3 regions of the Streptomyces sp. DSM 106670 genome follow, and region 3 is predicted to be linked to each of the others. Evidence: predicted binding sites of a transcription regulator. Region 3 holds the regulator's gene; each other region holds the start of a gene.

Region 1 (6,045 bases), 2.8 Mb from region 3:
GTCAACGTCGTCCTGCTGATCGCCGCCGTGTACACGCTGTTCCCGCTGATCTGGCTGCTGACGGCGGCCACCAAGGACGCCGGGAATCTGCTGGGCGGCGATGTCCTCTCCTTCGAGGGCTTCGACCTCGGACACAATCTCTCCGAGCTGACGTCCTACCAGGACGGCATCTACTTCCGGTGGTACGGCAACTCGCTGCTGTACGCGGGCGTCGGGGCGCTCGGCTGCTCGCTGGTCAGCGTCGCCGCCGGGTACGCCTTCGACAAATACCGCTTCCGGGGCAAGGAGAAGCTGTTCGCCCTGGTGCTGCTGGGTGTGCTGCTGCCCTCCACCGCCCTCTCCCTGCCGCTGTATCTGCTGGCGGTCGAGACCGGCACCGTCAACACCTACTGGGCGGTGCTGATCCCGGCGCTGGTCAACCCGTTCGGCGTGTATCTGTCCCGGATCTTCAGCGCGGGCTACATACCCGACGAGGTCCTGGAGGCCGCCCGGATCGACGGGGCCGGTGAGCTGCGCGCCTTCTGGTCGGTCGGCCTGCGGATGGTGATGCCGGGGTTCGTGACGGTGTTCCTCTTCCAGTTCACCGCGATCTGGAACAACTTCTTCCTGCCGCTGGTGATGCTCTCGGACAAGGACCTCTATCCGCTGAGCCTGGGCCTCTACAACTGGCACAGCAACGCCAACGCCGACCCGGCGTTCTACCCGATGGTCGTGACCGGCTCGCTCCTCGCCGTCACGCCGCTGATCATCGCCTTCGTCCTGCTCCAGCGGCACTGGAAGGCGGGCCTGACCGCAGGGAGCCTGAAGTGACACCCACCCCCACCGCCCTCCTCGCCATGGGCCCCGGCATCGCGGACCGCCTCTTCACCCCCGTACAACGGGAGCGGCTCACCGCGCTCGTGGACACCGACCCGGCGCTCGTCGCGCACCGGCTGACCGACCCGGAACCCGAGGTGGCGGCCGCGCTCGCCGGGGCGGAGCTGCTCATCACCTGCTGGGGCGCGCCCCCGCTGACCGCCGGCGTCCTCGCCGCCGCACCCCGGCTGCGGGCCGTCGTCCACGCGGCGGGAAGCGTCAAGCACCACATCACCCCGGCCTGCTGGGAGCGGGGCATCCGGGTCACCTCGGCGGCCGGGGCCAACGCGCTGCCGGTCGCGGAGTACACGCTGGCCGCGATCCTGTTCGCCGGGAAGAACGTGCTGCCCGCCGCCCACCGCTACCGGCGGCTGCGCGCCCCGCACGACTGGCGGGCGGAGCTGGCGGGGCACGGCAACTACCGGCGGTGCGTGGGCATCGTGGGCGCCTCGCGGATCGGCCGCCGGGTGATCGAGCTGCTGCGCCCGTTCGACCTGGACGTGCTGCTCTTCGATCCGTACGTGGACGCGGGGGCGGCGGCACGGCTCGGCGCGGCGAAGGCGGGCCTGGACGAGCTCTGTGCCCGGAGCCGGATCGTCTCGGTCCACGCGCCGGAGCTGCCCGCGACCCGGCATCTGATCGGTGCCGCCCAGCTCGCGGCGATGGCGGACGGGACGACGCTGATCAACACCTCGCGCGGTTCGCTGATCGACGAGGACGCGCTGCTGCCGGAGCTGGTGTCGGGGCGGCTGAACGCGGTGCTCGATGTGACGGAGCCGGAGGTTCCGCCGCCCGGATCGCCGCTGTACGACCTGCCGAACGTGCTGCTGACACCGCATGTCGCGGGTTCGCTGGGCGACGAGATCCACCGGCTGGCGGACTGCGCGCTGGACGAGGTGGCGCGGTACGCGAGCGGGCTGCCGTTCGCGGACCCGGTCACCCCGGACGACCTGGCGCGCAGGGCGTAGGCCGCCCGGAACGCACCGAGGCCCGGTGCCCCAGCGACGGGGGTACCGGGCCTCGGCCGTACCGGAAGGTACGGGGCCGTACTAGTGGGAGTGGCCGTGGCCGCCGTGACCGGCGTCGGCCTCTTCCTCGGCCGGCTTCTCGACGACCAGGGTCTCGGTCGTGAGCAGCAGCGACGCGATGGACGCGGCGTTCTCCAGGGCGGAGCGGGTGACCTTGACCGGGTCGATGACGCCGGCCTTGACCAGGTCGCCGTACTCGCCGGTGGCGGCGTTGAAGCCCTGGCCCTTGTCGAGCTCGGAGACCTTGGAGGTGATGACGTAACCCTCCAGGCCGGCGTTCTCGGCGATCCAGCGCAGCGGCTCGACGGCGGCGCGGCGGACGACCGCGACACCGGTGGCCTCGTCGCCGGTCTTGCCGAGGTTGCCCTCCAGGACCTTCACGGCGTGGACGAGGGCGGAGCCACCGCCGGAGACGATGCCCTCCTCGACCGCGGCGCGGGTGGCGGAGATGGCGTCCTCGAGGCGGTGCTTCTTCTCCTTGAGCTCCACCTCGGTGGCGGCGCCGACGCGGATGACGCACACGCCGCCGGCCAGCTTCGCGAGGCGCTCCTGGAGCTTCTCGCGGTCCCAGTCGGAGTCCGTGGACTCGATCTCGGCCTTGATCTGGTTGACGCGGCCCTTGACGTCCTCGGTGTTGCCACCGCCGTCGACGATGGTCGTGTCGTCCTTGGAGACGGTGACGCGGCGGGCGGTGCCGAGCACGTCCAGACCGGCCTGGTCGAGCTTGAGGCCGACCTCCTCGGCGATGACGGTCGCACCGGTGAGGGTGGCGATGTCGCCGAGCATGGCCTTGCGGCGGTCGCCGAAGCCCGGGGCCTTCACCGCGACGGCGTTGAAGGTGCCACGGATCTTGTTGACGACGAGAGTGGAGAGCGCCTCGCCCTCGACGTCCTCGGCGATGATCAGGAGCGGCTTGGAGGCGCCGGCCTGGATGACCTTCTCCAGGAGCGGCAGCAGCTCCTGGATCGAGCCGATCTTGCCCTGGTGGATCAGGATGTACGGGTCGTCGAGGACGGCCTCCATACGCTCCTGGTCGGACACCATGTACGGGGACAGGTAGCCCTTGTCGAAGGCCATGCCCTCGGTGAACTCCAGGTCCAGACCGAAGGTGTTGGACTCCTCGACGGTGATGACACCGTCCTTGCCGACCTTGTCCATCGCGTCCGCGATGAGCTCGCCGACCTGGGTGTCCTGCGCGGAGAGCGCGGCCACGGCGGCGATGTCGGACTTGTCGTCGATCGGGCGGGCCGTGGAGAGGAGCTCCTCGGACACGGCCTTGACGGCGGCGTCGATGCCCTTCTTCAGGGCGGCCGGGGAGGCGCCGGCGGCGACGTTGCGCAGACCCTCGCGGACGAGCGCCTGGGCCAGGACGGTCGCGGTGGTGGTGCCGTCACCCGCTACGTCGTTGGTCTTGGTCGCCACCTCCTTGACGAGCTGGGCACCGAGGTTCTCGTACGGGTCGTCGAGCTCGACCTCGCGCGCGATGGTGACACCGTCGTTGGTGATGGTGGGAGCGCCGAACTTCTTGTCGATGACGACGTTGCGGCCCTTGGGGCCGATCGTCACCTTGACCGTGTCGGCAAGCTTGTTGACGCCGCGCTCAAGGGCGCGACGGGCGTCCTCGTCGAACTTCAGAATCTTCGCCATGGGCTGTATCCCTCTCAAAATGAACTGCGCCCCTCGCCGCCCGGCTAGTTATTTCGCAGGGGGCCAGGGGCGCAGAACACAAGCAAACGTGGGTGAGTTACTTCTCGACGATCGCGAGGACGTCGCGGGCCGAGAGGACGAGGTACTCCTCGCCGCTGTACTTCACCTCGGTGCCGCCGTACTTGCTGTACAGGACGACGTCGCCGGTCTTGACGTCGAGCGGAAGCCGCTCGCCGTTCTCGAAGCGGCCCGGGCCCACGGCGAGGACGACGCCCTCCTGGGGCTTCTCCTTCGCGGTGTCCGGAATGACCAGGCCGGAAGCCGTGGTCTGCTCGGCGTCGAGCGGCTGGACCACAATGCGGTCCTCGAGCGGCTTGATCGCAACCTTGGAGCTGGTGGTCGACACGATCCGGTCTCCCCCTTCGGAGATCTCACGGGGTTTAACAGTCTGTGGGCGGCGACCAGACCGATCCGTCGTCGCGGGTGCCGGACCTGCCCTGTCGCGCAAAGGTGGTGCTGGCACTCTCCAGTGGGGAGTGCCAGACCCGAGACTATGACCGCGATTAGCACTCGGTCAAGCGGAGTGCCAATTCACCACCCTCGCGCCGTCCCGATCGAGGCTCGATCAGGGCTCCGTCGGGTCACCGTCCGGACAACGTGGGGACGGAGCGCGGTGTTCCGTACGACGGTACGGAGATGACGCCTGCCGAGAGCCGCCTGCCGGGACGCCCCGCCGAGAGAGCCGCATCGCGGCGGCAGTCGCCGGAGCCGGGCGGGTGCGCGGATCTGCTGGCGGGCCTGCTGCTGGTGGTCGCGGAGGTGGCGCTCGGTGCGCTGCTGGCGCTGTGGCTGGGGCTGCGGGGCCTGGCGCGGTCGCGCGGGGCGGCCGAGGGCAAGGTGTCCGCGCCTCCGCCCGCGGACCCAGGCACGGACTGGACGCCGATCGTCGTTCTGGTCGTCCTGACCCTCCTGGTCGCCTGCGTCGCCGTGGGGCTGCTGCGGAGCGGGTGGTACTGGTCCGGCGGGACGCAGGTGGTGGTCGCGGTGGCGCTGGGCGTCACGGTCCTGGCGTCCGCCGTGCAGGGAAGCGGCCGGGAGGCTCCGGAACCGGCTCCCACCTGGAACTCCCCGCCCTGCCGCAGCGGCGGCGGCAACGACGAATGCGCGCGCAGCGGAGGCTGAGCGCGCATTCGCGGCCGGTGTGCGGGGAAGGGCTCCGGTCAGACGTAGTCCTCCAGCTTCGCCACCGCGTACCCCTTGTCCGTGATGGTCTTCATGACCCGGCGGATCATGTCGGGCATCGAGCCCTTCCAGTCCCCCTTGCCCCGGAAGTGGGTGAGGACGATGTCGCCGGGGTGCAGGTCCCGGTCCCACTCGCGCCACTCCATGTGGTCGGGGAAGGCCTCGGAGGACCACAGCGGTACGGCGGTGATCCCGCAGGACTTGGCGATGACGAGCGTGTCGCGGTTGTAGTTGCCGTAGGGCGGGCGGAAGAGGGTCGGCCGCTTCCCGTAGTGCTTGAGGATCTTCTCCTGCTGGCCGCAGATCTCCCGCTTCTGCTCGGCGTAGGAGAGGCCGGGCAGATAGCGGTGGTTGAGGGTGTGGTTGCTGATGGTCACCCCGCGCTGCTGCATCTTCTTGAAGTAGCCGTAGTCGTCGCTGGTGACGTAGTCGCTGAGGAACGCGCTGTACGGGATGGAGAGTTCGGTCATCATCCGCAGCAGCTCGGGGTCCTTCTCCGCCCCGTCGTCCATCGTCAGGAAGACGATCTTCTCCTTGGTGGGGACGGTGGTGAAGACGGGCGGCAGCCCCTTGTCGTCCCGGACCTCGAAGCCCTTGCGGGTGGTGATGACCGGCTTCGTCTTCGGCGGCTCGGGGGCCGCGAGCGGGGTCTTGGCGAGGCCCCACTTCTTCGCGGCGACGGCCCGGGCGGCCTGCTTCTTCCTGAGCGCCTCCGCGTAGGTGTCGAGGGCGCGGGCCGGACCGGCCTGCGGGGCGGCCTCGCCCTGCTGGCCGGCGGCGGGCTTCGCGGGTCCGCCGGGGGCTCCCGTACCGCTGGCGCCCGTCTCCGCCGCGCATCCGGAGGCGACGGCGGCGGCCAGCAGGGCCGCCAGCACGACGACGCCCGATCTGTGCCGCTTCATGGCTGATTTTTCGTTTTGTCGTACTAGCTGCATGGCGCCGCATCCTGCCAGCCGTCGCCCCGTCTCCGGCCCCGACACCGCGAGCGGACCGGCGCCGTCCCCCGGCCGGCCCACACCGGGACACCGGCCACAATGGACCGGGTGAACGCATCGACCCCCGCCGCCCCGTCCGACGACCCCGCGCGCGCCGCCTTCGCCGCGCTGCGCACCCCCGAGGGCGAGCGGCTGCTGGCCGCTCTGCGCGACCACGACCCCGCCGACGAGCTGGCCACCGCGACCCGGCTGCGCCGTACGCACCCGGCGGAGCTGGTGTCGGCGGCGCTCGGCCAGGCCCGGCTGCGGCAGCGGGCGGTGGCGAAGTTCGGGGCCGA
Region 2 (6,045 bases), 2.3 Mb from region 3:
GCCAGCGTTCCACCTCTTCGAGCACGGTCGGCACTCCCTGTGTGTGATCCATCTCGCGGTTCGGACGACTATCTCAACGGTCCGATGCTTCGGTTACAGTCTTGAACAACGCGTATGGCCGTCGCATGTCGGGGTCGGACCGCACATAAACGCCTGGATCGAAGATCCAGCGCCATAGAGCTCATCCAGAGGGACTGAGGGAACGGCCCGTTGAAGTCCCGGCAACCCTCCTGCCGACCGCGAGGTCACGGTGGGGAAGGTGCCAATTCCGTCTTGTGGCGAAATGCGTCGCAAGGAAGATGAGGAGAAAGGGCCTCCGCCATCATGGCTGTTCAGACCGTTGCAGGTAATGCCACCACCGCCCCCGTGGACCTCGGTCCCGCCGCGGCGCTTTCCTGCCGCGAGTGCGGCGAGCGTTTCGAGCTCGGCCCCCTTTTCGCCTGTGCGTCCTGTTTCGGACCGCTGGAAGTGGCCTACGACCTGCCCACCGGCTCCCCGGAGGAGCTGCGCAAGCGCATCGAGGCCGGTCCGAACAACATCTGGCGCTACGCACCGCTGCTGCCGGTGCCCTCCGACGTCGCGGAGAAGCCCAACATCAACCCCGGCTTCACCAAGCTGGTCAAGGCCGACAACCTCGCCCGTGAGCTGGGCGTGACCGGCGGCCTGTACGTCAAGGACGACTCCGGCAACCCGACGCACTCCTTCAAGGACCGCGTCGTCGCGATCGCCGTCGAGGCCGCCCGCGCCTTCGGCTTCACCACCCTCTCCTGCTCCTCCACGGGCAACCTGGCCGGAGCCGTCGGCGCCGCCGCCGCCCGGGCCGGACTGCGCTCCTGCGTGTTCATCCCGCACGACCTGGAGCAGGGCAAGGTCGTCATGGCCGCGGTGTACGGCGGTGAACTGGTCGGCATCGAGGGCAATTACGACGACGTCAACCGCTTCTGCTCCGAGCTCATCGGCGACCCGCTCGGCGAGGGCTGGGGCTTCGTCAACGTCAACCTCCGCCCGTACTACGGCGAGGGCTCCAAGACGCTGGCGTACGAGATCTGCGAGCAGCTCGGCTGGCGGCTGCCCGACCAGATCGTCATCCCGATCGCGTCCGGCTCCCAGCTCACCAAGATCGACAAGGGGCTCCAGGAGCTGATCAAGCTCGGCCTGGTCGAGGACAAGCCGTACAAGATCTTCGGCGCCCAGGCCGAGGGCTGCTCCCCGGTCTCCGCCGCCTTCAAGGCCGGCCACGACGTCGTACGGCCCCAGAAGCCGAACACCATCGCCAAGTCGCTGGCCATCGGCAACCCGGCCGACGGCCCGTACGTCCTGGACATCGCCCGCCGCACCGGCGGCGCGGTGGAGGACGTGAACGACGAGCAGGTCGTCGACGCGATCAAGTTGCTGGCGCGCACCGAGGGCATCTTCGGCGAGACGGCGGGCGGGGTGACGCTCGGTGTGACGAAGAAGCTGATCGAGGCCGGCGTCATCGACCCGACGCTCACCACGGTCGTCCTGAACACCGGCGACGGGCTCAAGACGCTCGACGCGGTCTCCGCGACCTCGCAGGCCACGGCGACCATCAAGCCGAGCCTGGACGCGTTCCGCGCCGCGGGCCTCGCCTCCGCCTGACCACCCCAGACCGCAGGAAGAGAAGGGCATCCACCATGAGCGTCAAGGTCCGCATCCCCACCATCCTCCGCACGTACACGGGCGGCCAGGCCGAGGTCCCGGCGGAGGGCGCGAAGCTCTCCGAGGTCATCGAGTCCCTGGAGAAGGACCACCCGGGCATCGCCGCCCGCGTCCTGGACGACCAGGGCAAGCTGCGCCGCTTCGTGAACGTGTACGTCAACGACGACGACGTGCGCTTCGAGGGCGGCCTGGACGCGGCCACGCCGGACGGCGCGGGCGTCTCGATCATCCCCGCGGTCGCCGGCGGCTGCTGAACCGCCCGGGGCCGCTCCACGGCGGCCCCCACCGCACCTCTGTGTGACCACGGTTGCCCCCTCCGCGAGAGAAGCGGAGGGGGCAATTCTGCATGGTTGAGCACGGTACAGTTGGGGAAGCCCCATCCGCTGCCCGTGCCGCCCGCATATGAGAATGCGCCCGGCCCCGATAAGAAGCAGCCAAAGTGCGTGAACCTCTTGCGGCATAAGTGCCCTTTGCCTGGCCCGACTTGCCCGTAAATCTCAGCAAACCCGCATATACGCGTGTTCTCCCGCGCCCAGAATTCCCGTCCGATTGACCTGTTGCAGAGGGCAGTTGGGCGGATACATTCGGCCGCGGTCGACGCGCTGCGGCGCCGCACACCCTCTCCTGTCGGAGGGTGAGTTCCGACCCGGGTCCGCGAAGTGCGGTCCCGTGCAAGGGCCAGTAATAGGGGAGTTAGGCATGGCTCAGGGCACCGTCAAGTGGTTCAACGCGGAGAAGGGGTACGGCTTCATCGCGGTCGACGGTGGTGCGGATGTTTTCGTCCACTACAGCGCGATCCAGATGGACGGGTACCGCACCCTCGAAGAGGGTCAGCGAGTTGAATTCGAGATCTCGCAGGGCCAGAAGGGGCCCCAGGCCGACATGGTCAAGCTCGCCGTCGGCTGAGCTCGGCGCGGTCGTCCGACGACACCACTCACGCACGTAGGGCCCGAACCCCGGATCAGGGGATCGGGCCCTACGCGCGTCCGGTGACCCGGTCGAGGGGGCGCGCCGCCGTCCACATCCGATGCCGCCGCTGTCCACATCCGACGAGGGACGCTTGCACTCGCAGGGGTCGAGTGCTAATCATTGGCGTTAGCACTCTCCAGGTGAGAGTGACAGAAACTTGGACCGGGCCGGTGAGGCCCGCAGGCGCGGTGGGGCAAGGAACCACCACGCACGCAGGCCGTCCGTCGCGGGCGCCTCTCGGTCCGGAGAAATCCACCCCTGTCCGGGAGGACCACTTCACATGGCCAAGATCATCGCGTTCGACGAGGAGGCACGGCGCGGTCTCGAGCGCGGGATGAACCAGCTCGCCGACGCCGTCAAGGTCACCCTCGGCCCCAAGGGCCGTAACGTCGTCCTCGAGAAGAAGTGGGGCGCGCCCACGATCACCAACGATGGTGTTTCCATCGCCAAGGAGATCGAGCTCGAGGACCCGTACGAGAAGATCGGTGCGGAGCTGGTCAAGGAGGTCGCCAAGAAGACGGACGACGTCGCCGGCGACGGTACGACCACCGCCACCGTTCTGGCTCAGGCTCTCGTCCGCGAGGGTCTGCGCAACGTCGCCGCAGGCGCCAACCCGATGGCCCTCAAGCGCGGCATCGAGAAGGCCGTCGAGGCCGTCTCCGCCGCTCTGCTGGAGCAGGCCAAGGACGTGGAGACCAAGGAGCAGATCGCTTCGACCGCCTCCATCTCCGCCGCCGACACCGAGATCGGCGCCAAGATCGCCGAGGCGATGGACAAGGTCGGCAAGGAAGGCGTCATCACCGTCGAGGAGTCCCAGACCTTCGGTCTGGAGCTGGAGCTCACCGAGGGTATGCGCTTCGACAAGGGCTACATCTCGGCGTACTTCGCCACCGACATGGAGCGTATGGAGGCGTCGCTCGACGACCCGTACATCCTGATCGTCAACTCGAAGATCGGCAGCGTCAAGGACCTGATCCCGCTGCTGGAGAAGGTCATGCAGTCGGGCAAGCCCCTGCTGATCATCGCCGAGGACGTCGAGGGCGAGGCGCTCTCCACCCTGGTCGTCAACAAGATCAAGGGCACGTTCAAGTCCGTCGCCGTCAAGGCCCCGGGCTTCGGCGACCGCCGCAAGGCCATGCTCGCGGACATCGCCATCCTCACCGGTGGCACCGTGATCTCCGAGGAGGTCGGTCTCAAGCTGGAGAACGCCGGCCTGGACCTGCTCGGCCGCGCCCGCAAGGTCGTCATCACCAAGGACGAGACGACGATCGTCGACGGCGCCGGTGACAGCGACCAGGTTCAGGGTCGCGTCAACCAGATCCGTGCCGAGATCGAGAACTCCGACTCGGACTACGACCGCGAGAAGCTCCAGGAGCGCCTGGCGAAGCTGGCCGGCGGCGTGGCCGTCATCAAGGCCGGCGCCGCCACCGAGGTGGAGCTCAAGGAGCGCAAGCACCGCATCGAGGACGCGGTGCGCAACGCCAAGGCCGCCGTCGAGGAGGGCATCGTCGCCGGTGGTGGCGTGGCTCTGCTCCAGGCCTCGGCCGTCTTCGAGAAGCTCGACCTCACGGGTGACGAGGCGACCGGCGCCAACGCCGTGAAGCTCGCGCTGGAGGCCCCGCTCAAGCAGATCGCCGTCAACGGTGGTCTCGAGGGTGGCGTCGTCGTGGAGAAGGTCCGCAACCTGCCGATCGGTCACGGCCTCAACGCCGCGACCGGCGAGTACGTCGACATGATCGCCGAGGGCATTCTCGACCCGGCGAAGGTCACGCGCTCCGCCCTGCAGAACGCCGCGTCCATCGCCGCGCTCTTCCTCACCACCGAGGCCGTCATCGCCGACAAGCCCGAGAAGGCCGGCGCGGCCGCTCCGGGTGGCATGCCGGGCGGTGACATGGACTTCTGATCGGCCACGGAGGCTCCGGCCTCCCCGCCTGATCCGAAGTTCCGCGTACGTCCCCGTACGTGCGCAGTACGTCCCACAGGGGCGGTACCTCCTTCACGGAGGTGCCGCCCCTGTGGCGTTCCCGGCCGCGCTGGAAGAATGCGCCGGGGGGCCGGTGGACCGGTCGCCGCGAGAACGGGGGACGGGGACGGGATGACCAAGGACTGGAAGGGGGCCTCGTTCGTGCTGGGCGGGGCCGTGCTGTTCGTGCTGGGGCTGTTCGTCGTGGTGACCGGGACGGGGCTCTCCGGCGCCCTCGGCATGCGGGTCGAGACCTTCGGCCGGATCGACTGCCACGACACGCGTACGAAGAAGGGGCAGACCGTCTGGCACTGCTTCGGCGAGAGCCCGGCCCAGCAGCGCGCCAACGACGCGGAGCGCAAGAGGGTGGCCCTGGAGTCGCTGCGCGCCCATGTGGACGGCACGCCCGAGCCGGCGGACATCCAGCGCGTCAGGATCCTCTTCGCCGACCACGACGGCCGGAACGACCCCGAGACCATCACCGCGACCCAGGTGTTCGACGGCGGACGGTGGTACGCCCACTCCTCGACGGTCGTCGGCTACGGCATGATCCCGCTGCTGCTGGGCGCGGGAGCGGCGGCCTGGGGCGGCTACCGGCTGCGCGGCCGGTAGGGCGGGCCGGCCGGTAGGGCGGGCCCGGCGGACACGCCCCAGGCCTGTGGCCGAATGCGTACTTGTCGCGCCCGGTGCCGTGCTGCACCGCGCGTTCATCCGTTTTCGGCGATGTAGGTGGCGCGCCGGCGACCGGTGAGGTAGGGCCGCCGCGCGGGCTGCCGGGCCCTCGCCCGCCGTGGTTCCTTCGTTCCGCCGGATGCCGCCGGCTCTCTTGGCAGCTCACTGCCCGGTCCGGCCGCCGCGTACAGCCATTGGTCCAGTCCACTGCCTCGCCGCGCCCCGGCGCTGTGCGACTGCACATGCCGACCGGTCGGTGCCCCGAGGCCCCGTGGAGCGTCCCGGCGCGGCCCTGCGCCTGGGCCTCGGCCCTCACGCTATCCAGCCAACTTCGCACGGTAAGTCGGAATCATGCGTACCGGATCGGCAGCGGGACATGATGGCTCTGGTGTTCACGTGGTGAACACCAGTCGCACGAATAACTTCAGTTATGCAGACGTCAGTTGGGCATAACGGTCGTCAACCGCACAGAAGGGAAGGTGTCATGAAGCAGCAGAAGAAGGCTTACGTGAAGCCGTCGCTGTTCAAGCAGGGCGACTTTTCGAAGAAGACCGCCGGTTACTTCTACGGCTCGTACAAGGAGTACTGGGTCCGCCGCATCATCTGATCCGGCCCCCGGTTTCCTGTGCGTCGTACGAGAACTTCCGGAAGGTGAACATGCCCGGCCAACTGCGTGACTACTTCGTCGTCCTGCCGGACAGCGTGGCGGGAGCGGCGGTGGCCGGGCAGCTTCCTCCGGGGGCGGGCGGGGAGACGGTGGT
Region 3 (6,045 bases):
CGCCGGTCTCGGTCATCGTCTCGACGGCCAGCTCGCCCCGGTCGCCCTTGGGGAGCGCCTGGACGACGGTGATCCGGGGCGTGGGCTCCGGCTCCTCCCGGACGCCCGCGTGGAGTGTGACGGTGAGGCGGTCCTTGCCCTCGGCGGCGTGGACGACGCCGTCCGCCCAGTGGCCGAGGCCGTCGGTGAGGACGACGTCCTCGCCGGGCTGGAGCCGCTTGACGGAGACGGCGTGCCGTCCTTCGGGGCCGTCCAGGACGAACTCCGGCCCGGTGGGCATCCGTTCGACGACGAAGACCGGTGCGGTCACCGGGGGCTCCTCATGCTCAGGGCCGCCCGGGCGGCCTCCAGTTCGGCGGCGAGCAGTTCGATCAGCTCGGCGGCGGGCAGTTCGCGGGCCATCCGGTGGCCCTGTCCGGCCCACAGCGCCATGCCCTGGGCGTCCCCGGCCTTGGCGGCGGCCTGGCGCAGCCCGCTGGTGACGTAGTGGACCTGGGGGTAGGCGGCGGGGGCGTACGGGCCGTGTTCCCGGACGAAGCGGTTGACCAGGCCGCGGGCGGGCCGCCCGGAGAAGGCGCGGGTCAGCTCGGTGCGGACGAACAGCGGGTTGGTGAGGGCCTGCTTGTGCAGCAGGTGCGCGCCGGACTCGGGGCAGATCAGGAAGGCGGTGCCGAGCTGGGCGGCGTCCGCGCCGGCCGCGAGGGCGGCGGCGATCTGGGAGCCGCGCATCAGGCCGCCGGTGGCGACGATCGGGATCTGCACGGTCTCGCGGACCTGGGCGAGGAGGGAGAGCAGTCCGGTGCCGGTCTGGTCGAGCTGCGGGTCGTCGCGGTGGGTGGACTGGTGGCCGCCCGCCTCGACGCCCTGGACGCAGACGGTGTCGGCGCCCGCCCACTGGGCGCTCTGGGCCTCCTCGGCCGAGGTGACCGTGACGACGGTGTGCGTACCGGCGCGGGCGAAGGCGTCGAGGGTGTCGCGGGTGGGGCAGCCGAAGGTGAACGAGACCACCGGGACCGGGTCCTCCAGCAGGATCGCGACCTTGGCCTCGTAGCCGTCGTCGCCGCTGCTGTCCGGGTCGCCGAGCGGGGTCTCGTACCAGGCGGCTTCGCCGGCGAGCTGGTGGCGGTAGACCTCGACGGCGCTGGGGTCGGCGAGGGCGGGCTGCGGCATGAAGAGGTTGACGCCGAACGGTCCGCCGGTGAGCCTGCGCAGCTGCTTGATCTCGTTGTACATCCCGTCCGCCGTTTTGTATCCGGCGGCCAGGAATCCGAGCCCGCCGGCCTCGGCGACGGCGGCGGCGAGCTGGGGTCCGGACGCGCCGCCCGCCATGGGGGCCTGCACGATCGGATACCGGCAGAGATCGGTCAACTCGGAGGACATGACCGCATCGTGCCACGTTCCGTGCACGGGGCCGAATCAGCCAGCCTGCGGCCTGACCGGTTCTCCCGCCCTACGCCGCACCGCCCGCCGGTAGGGAACCGGCGGGCGGTGCGGTGAAAGGCAGAAAGCGGTTCAGCGGCCGTTGAACGCGTCCTTCAGACGGGAGAAGAGGCCCTGCTGACCTGGCTGGAATTGACCCAAGGGCCGTTCCTCGCCGCGGAGCTTGGAGAGCTCCCGCAGCAGCCGTTCCTGCTCGGGGTCGAGCTTGGAGGGGGTCATCACCTCGACGTGCACGATCAGGTCGCCCCGGCCGCCGCCGCGCAGATGCGTGATCCCGCGCCCGTGCAGCGGCACGGACTGGCCGGACTGGGTGCCGGGCCGGATGTCGATCTCCTCCAGGCCGTCCAGCGTCTCCAGCGGGCACTTGGTGCCGAGGGCCGCGGCCGTCATGGGGATGGTGACCGTGCAGTGCAGATCGTCGCCGCGCCGCTGGAAGACGGCGTGCGGCAGCTCGTGGATCTCCACGTACAGATCGCCGGGCGGGCCGCCGCCGGGGCCGACCTCGCCCTCTCCGGCGAGCTGGATACGGGTTCCGTTGTCGACGCCCGCCGGGATCTTGACCGTGAGCGTGCGCCGCGAGCGGATGCGGCCGTCGCCGGCGCACTCCGGGCAGGGGGTGGGCACGACGGTGCCGAAGCCCTGGCACTGCGGGCAGGGCCGCGAGGTCATGACCTGGCCCAGGAAGGACCGGGTGACCTGCGAGACCTCACCGCGGCCGCGACACATGTCACAGGTCTGGGCGGAGGTGCCGGGGGCCGCGCCCTCGCCGCTGCAGGTGTTGCAGACGACGGCCGTGTCGACCTGGATGTCCTTGGTGGTGCCGAAGGCCGCCTCGTTGAGGTCGATCTCCAGCCGGATCATGGCGTCCTGGCCGCGCCGGGTGCGCGAGCGGGGCCCGCGCTGTGCGGCGTTGCCGAAGAACGCGTCCATGATGTCGGAGAAGTTGCCGAAGCCGCCGGCTCCGAAACCGCCCGCGCCACCGCCGCCTCCGCCGTTCGCGGAGAGCGGGTCGCCGCCGAGGTCGTAGACCTGCTTCTTCTGCGGGTCCGAGAGCACCTCGTAAGCGGCGTTGATCTCCTTGAACCGCTCCTGGGTCTTCGGGTCCGGGTTGACATCCGGGTGCAGCTCGCGAGCGAGCCGACGGAATGCCTTCTTGATCTCGTCCTGAGATGCGTCGCGGCGCACGCCGAGTACGGCGTAGTAGTCCGTGGCCACTTACGACTCCGCCAGGATCTGTCCGACGTAACGTGCCACTGCGCGTACCGCTCCCATCGTTCCGGGGTAGTCCATGCGGGTCGGTCCGACCACGCCGAGTTTGGCGACTGCCTCGTCGCCCGAACCGTAGCCGACCGCGACGACGGACGTGGAGTTGAGCCCCTCGTGGGCGTTCTCGTGCCCGATCCGTACGGTCATGCCGGAGTCCGTGGCCTCACCGAGCAGCTTCAGCAGGACGACCTGTTCCTCCAGTGCTTCCAGCACCGGCCGGATCATCACCGGGAAGTCGTGTCCGAAGCGGGTGAGGTTGGAGGTGCCGCCGATCATCAGCCGCTCCTCCGTCTCCTCGACCAGGGTTTCGAGGAGGGTGGAAAGGACGGTGGAGACCGTCCCCCGGTCCTCGCTGTCGAAGGATTCCGGCAGCTCCTGCACCAAGCGCGGGACATCCGCGAAGCGGCGTCCGACGACCCGGCTGTTGAGCCGGGCCCGCAGATCCGCGAGCGATGCCTCGCCGAACGGCGCAGGGCAGTCGATCATACGCTGTTCGACCCGGCCGGTGTCCGTGATCAGGACGAGCATCAGCCGGGCGGGGGCGAGCCCCAGCAGCTCCACGTGCCGCACCGTGGAGCGGGTCAGCGAGGGGTACTGCACGACGGCGACCTGCCGGGTCAGCTGCGCGAGCAGCCGCACCGTCCGGCCGACCACGTCGTCGAGGTCGACCGCGCCGTCGAGGAAGTTCTGGATGGCCCGGCGCTCGGGCGAGGAGAGCGGCTTGACGCCCGCGAGCTTGTCGACGAAGAGGCGGTACCCCTTGTCGGTGGGGATGCGCCCCGCGCTCGTGTGCGGCTGGGCGATGAAGCCCTCGTCCTCCAGCACCGCCATGTCGTTGCGGACGGTGGCCGGGGAGACTCCCAGCCGGTGCCGCTCGGTGAGCGCCTTGGAGCCGACGGGCTCCTCGGTGCCGACATAGTCCTGGACGATGGCGCGCAGCACTTCGAGTCTGCGTTCGCTGAGCATCGCGCACACCTCCAGCTGTGTTTCTCCGGATCTCTCCGGTGTCCGGCTGGCACTCGGTACGTACGAGTGCCAGCGATCCCGTCGTCAGTGTACGGGGGTGGGGTGGGGCCGGGGCAAGGGCGACCGGCCACGCTCCCACAGGACCGCGCAGGTCGTTGCCGATAGCGTCCTGGTATGGACGTCGCTTGGGAAGACTTCGGCTGGGAGCGGTTGGGCAACGGTATCGGCAGGCGGCGGCTGCCCGGCTGGGACGCCACCGCCGGGCTGGTCGCCGGGCCGGACGGGGTGCTGCTGTACGACACGGGCGCGACCCTGCGCGAGGGCGTGGAGCTGCGCCGGCAGGCGGAGGCGCTGCTGGGGCGGAGGGTGACGCATATCGCACTGAGCCACCCGCACTTCGATCATGTGCTGGGCACCGCCGCGTTCGCCGGGGCGCAGGTGTACGGGGCGGTGGGCGTCGGGGCGCTGCTGCGGGACGGGGCGGAGCAGCTGTGCGCCTCGGCGGTGCGCCACGGGGTCACGGAGGACGAGGCGGCCCGGTCGGCGGACACGCTGGTGGCCCCGCACCACGAGGTGTGCGGCGACTGGACGCTCGACCTGGGCGGCGGCCGTCAGGTGCTGCTGGCGAACGTGGGTCCGGGGCACAGCGGCCATGACCTCGCGGTGCTGGTGCCGGGTTCGGACGGCGGGCCTCCGGTGGTGTTCTGCGGTGATCTGGTGGAGGAGTCGGGCGAGCCGCAGGCGGGCTCGGACGCGATCGCCTCGCGCTGGCCGGCCGCGCTGGAGCGGCTGCTGGCGCTGGGCGGCGAGGACGCGCTGTACGTACCGGGGCACGGGGCCGTGGTGGACGCGGCCTTCGTCCGGGCGCAGCGGGCGGCGCTGGCGGAGCGGTTCGCGGTGGCGTGAGGATCTTCGCGGTGGCGTGAGGATCTTCGGGGCGGGGTGAGGTTCTTCGCGGCGGCGGGCGGATTATCGTCGGGCCATGCGCAGCTACCAGCCGGACCTGACCCCGCCGTGGAAGCGGTCCGCCCCCGTGCCCGAGGTGCCCGCCGAACCCGATCTGGTCGTGGAGGAGGTCGCCACCGGCTTCTGCGGTGCGGTGATCCGCTGCGAGAAGACGGCGCAGGGTCCGACGGTGACCCTGGAGGACCGGTTCGGCAAGCACCGGGTGTTCCCGATGGAGCCGCGCGGCTTCCTGCTGGAGGGCAAGGTCGTCACGCTGGTGCGCCCGGGCCCCGGCGGTCCCGTGCGCCCCACCCGTACGGCTTCCGGTTCGGTGGCGGTGCCCGGGGCGCGGGCCCGGGTGGCGCGGGCCGGGCGGATCTATGTGGAGGGCCGGCACGACGCGGAGCTGGTGGAGCGGGTGTGGGGCGACGACCTGCGGATCGAGGGCGTGGTCGTGGAGTACCTGGAAGGGGTCGACGACCTTCCGGCGATCGTCGGGGAGTTCGCGCCGGGGCCCGACGCCCGGCTGGGGGTGCTGGTGGACCATCTGGTGCCCGGCTCCAAGGAGTCCCGGATCGCGGCGCAGGTGACCGGTGACCATGTGCTGGTGGTGGGGCATCCGTACATCGACGTGTGGGAGGCGGTGAAGCCGTCCTCGGTGGGGATCGACGCCTGGCCGGTGGTGCCGAGGGGGCAGGACTGGAAGACCGGCGTGTGCCGGGCGCTGGGGTGGCCGGAGAACACCGGGGCGGCCTGGCAGCACATCCTGTCGAAGGTCCGCAGCTACAAGGACCTGGAACCCCAACTCCTGGGCCGGGTAGAGGAATTGATCGATTTCGTCACCCTTCCGGACTGATGTCCCCGGGCTGAGGCCCGTCCGTCCCGGATGATCATGCGCCGATCCCTGGGAATGCCTGCGTCCCACACGCACCATCGGTTAGTGAGAGGGAAGAACGGGCAGGCGGTTCACGGGCCGAAGGGTTCGAGGGAGCCGATGGGTCCACGGGGGAAGGACACGGGGCGATGGCGCGCGAGGTCTGGCGGGACAGTGCGGACAACGAGGCGGCCTCGGCCGTCTTCCACCTGATGCAGCAGCTGATCGACCGGTACCGGGTCAACCGGCCGGTGATGCCGCTCGTGGTGGCCCAGGCGGCGGACGCCGGGGCCGGGCCGGAGATCGACGCCCGGGTGGAGCGGGTCGTCCACCAGGTGCACCGGGCCAACGAGTTACGCCGGGTGCCGGTGCGGCTGCTGGACGGCGAGGGCGCCACCCCGTACGAGGCGGCGCTCGACATGGTGCGCACGCTCTCCGAGAAGCCGTGGGAGACCCGCGAGAACACCCAGTACAAGACCTTCTCCTTTCCCCGCTCCCGGCTGCTCGGGGCGATCGAGCAGGCCACCGCGACGGTGGTCGAGCAGTCGCACGGC

Evidence for each region. The regulator HrcA, encoded in region 3, represses chaperone genes, less so after heat shock. The targets are predictions, from matches to a motif close to TTNGCACTCNGNNNNNCNGAGTGCNAA.
Region 1: groES (co-chaperone GroES) is a predicted target of HrcA. The motif match lies at 4,094-4,120, and genes of this name have one in related genera.
Region 2: groL (chaperonin GroEL) is a predicted target of HrcA. The motif match lies at 2,740-2,766, and genes of this name have one in related genera.

Annotation. Positions count from the first base shown of each region.
Region 1 is NZ_CM147704.1:5,145,762-5,151,806, reverse strand. It holds gene ACSMXR_RS22980 (carbohydrate ABC transporter permease) at 1-810, shown strand, start outside; gene ACSMXR_RS22975 (hydroxyacid dehydrogenase) at 837-1,823, shown strand; gene groL (chaperonin GroEL) at 1,905-3,530, opposite strand; gene groES (co-chaperone GroES) at 3,628-3,936, opposite strand; gene ACSMXR_RS22960 (DUF6234 family protein) at 4,227-4,712, shown strand; gene ACSMXR_RS22955 (polysaccharide deacetylase family protein) at 4,751-5,674, opposite strand; gene ACSMXR_RS22950 (THUMP-like domain-containing protein) at 5,807-6,045, shown strand, end outside.
Region 2 is NZ_CM147704.1:4,654,508-4,660,552, forward strand. It holds gene ACSMXR_RS20535 (glucosyl-3-phosphoglycerate synthase) at 1-25, opposite strand, end outside; SAM riboswitch class I at 179-306, shown strand; gene thrC (threonine synthase) at 325-1,620, shown strand; gene ACSMXR_RS20545 (MoaD/ThiS family protein) at 1,656-1,934, shown strand; gene ACSMXR_RS20550 (cold-shock protein) at 2,380-2,586, shown strand; gene groL (chaperonin GroEL) at 2,930-4,552, shown strand; gene ACSMXR_RS20560 (hypothetical protein) at 4,745-5,224, shown strand; gene ACSMXR_RS20565 (keywimysin-related RiPP) at 5,769-5,891, shown strand; gene ACSMXR_RS20570 (asparagine synthase-related protein) at 5,942-6,045, shown strand, end outside.
Region 3 is NZ_CM147704.1:2,364,873-2,370,917, forward strand. It holds gene ACSMXR_RS10540 (16S rRNA (uracil(1498)-N(3))-methyltransferase) at 1-310, opposite strand, end outside; gene ACSMXR_RS10545 (nitronate monooxygenase) at 307-1,380, opposite strand; gene dnaJ (molecular chaperone DnaJ) at 1,513-2,655, opposite strand; gene hrcA (heat-inducible transcriptional repressor HrcA) at 2,656-3,672, opposite strand; gene ACSMXR_RS10560 (MBL fold metallo-hydrolase) at 3,847-4,578, shown strand; gene ACSMXR_RS10565 (DUF3097 domain-containing protein) at 4,655-5,473, shown strand; gene ACSMXR_RS10570 (type 1 periplasmic-binding domain-containing protein) at 5,641-6,045, shown strand, end outside.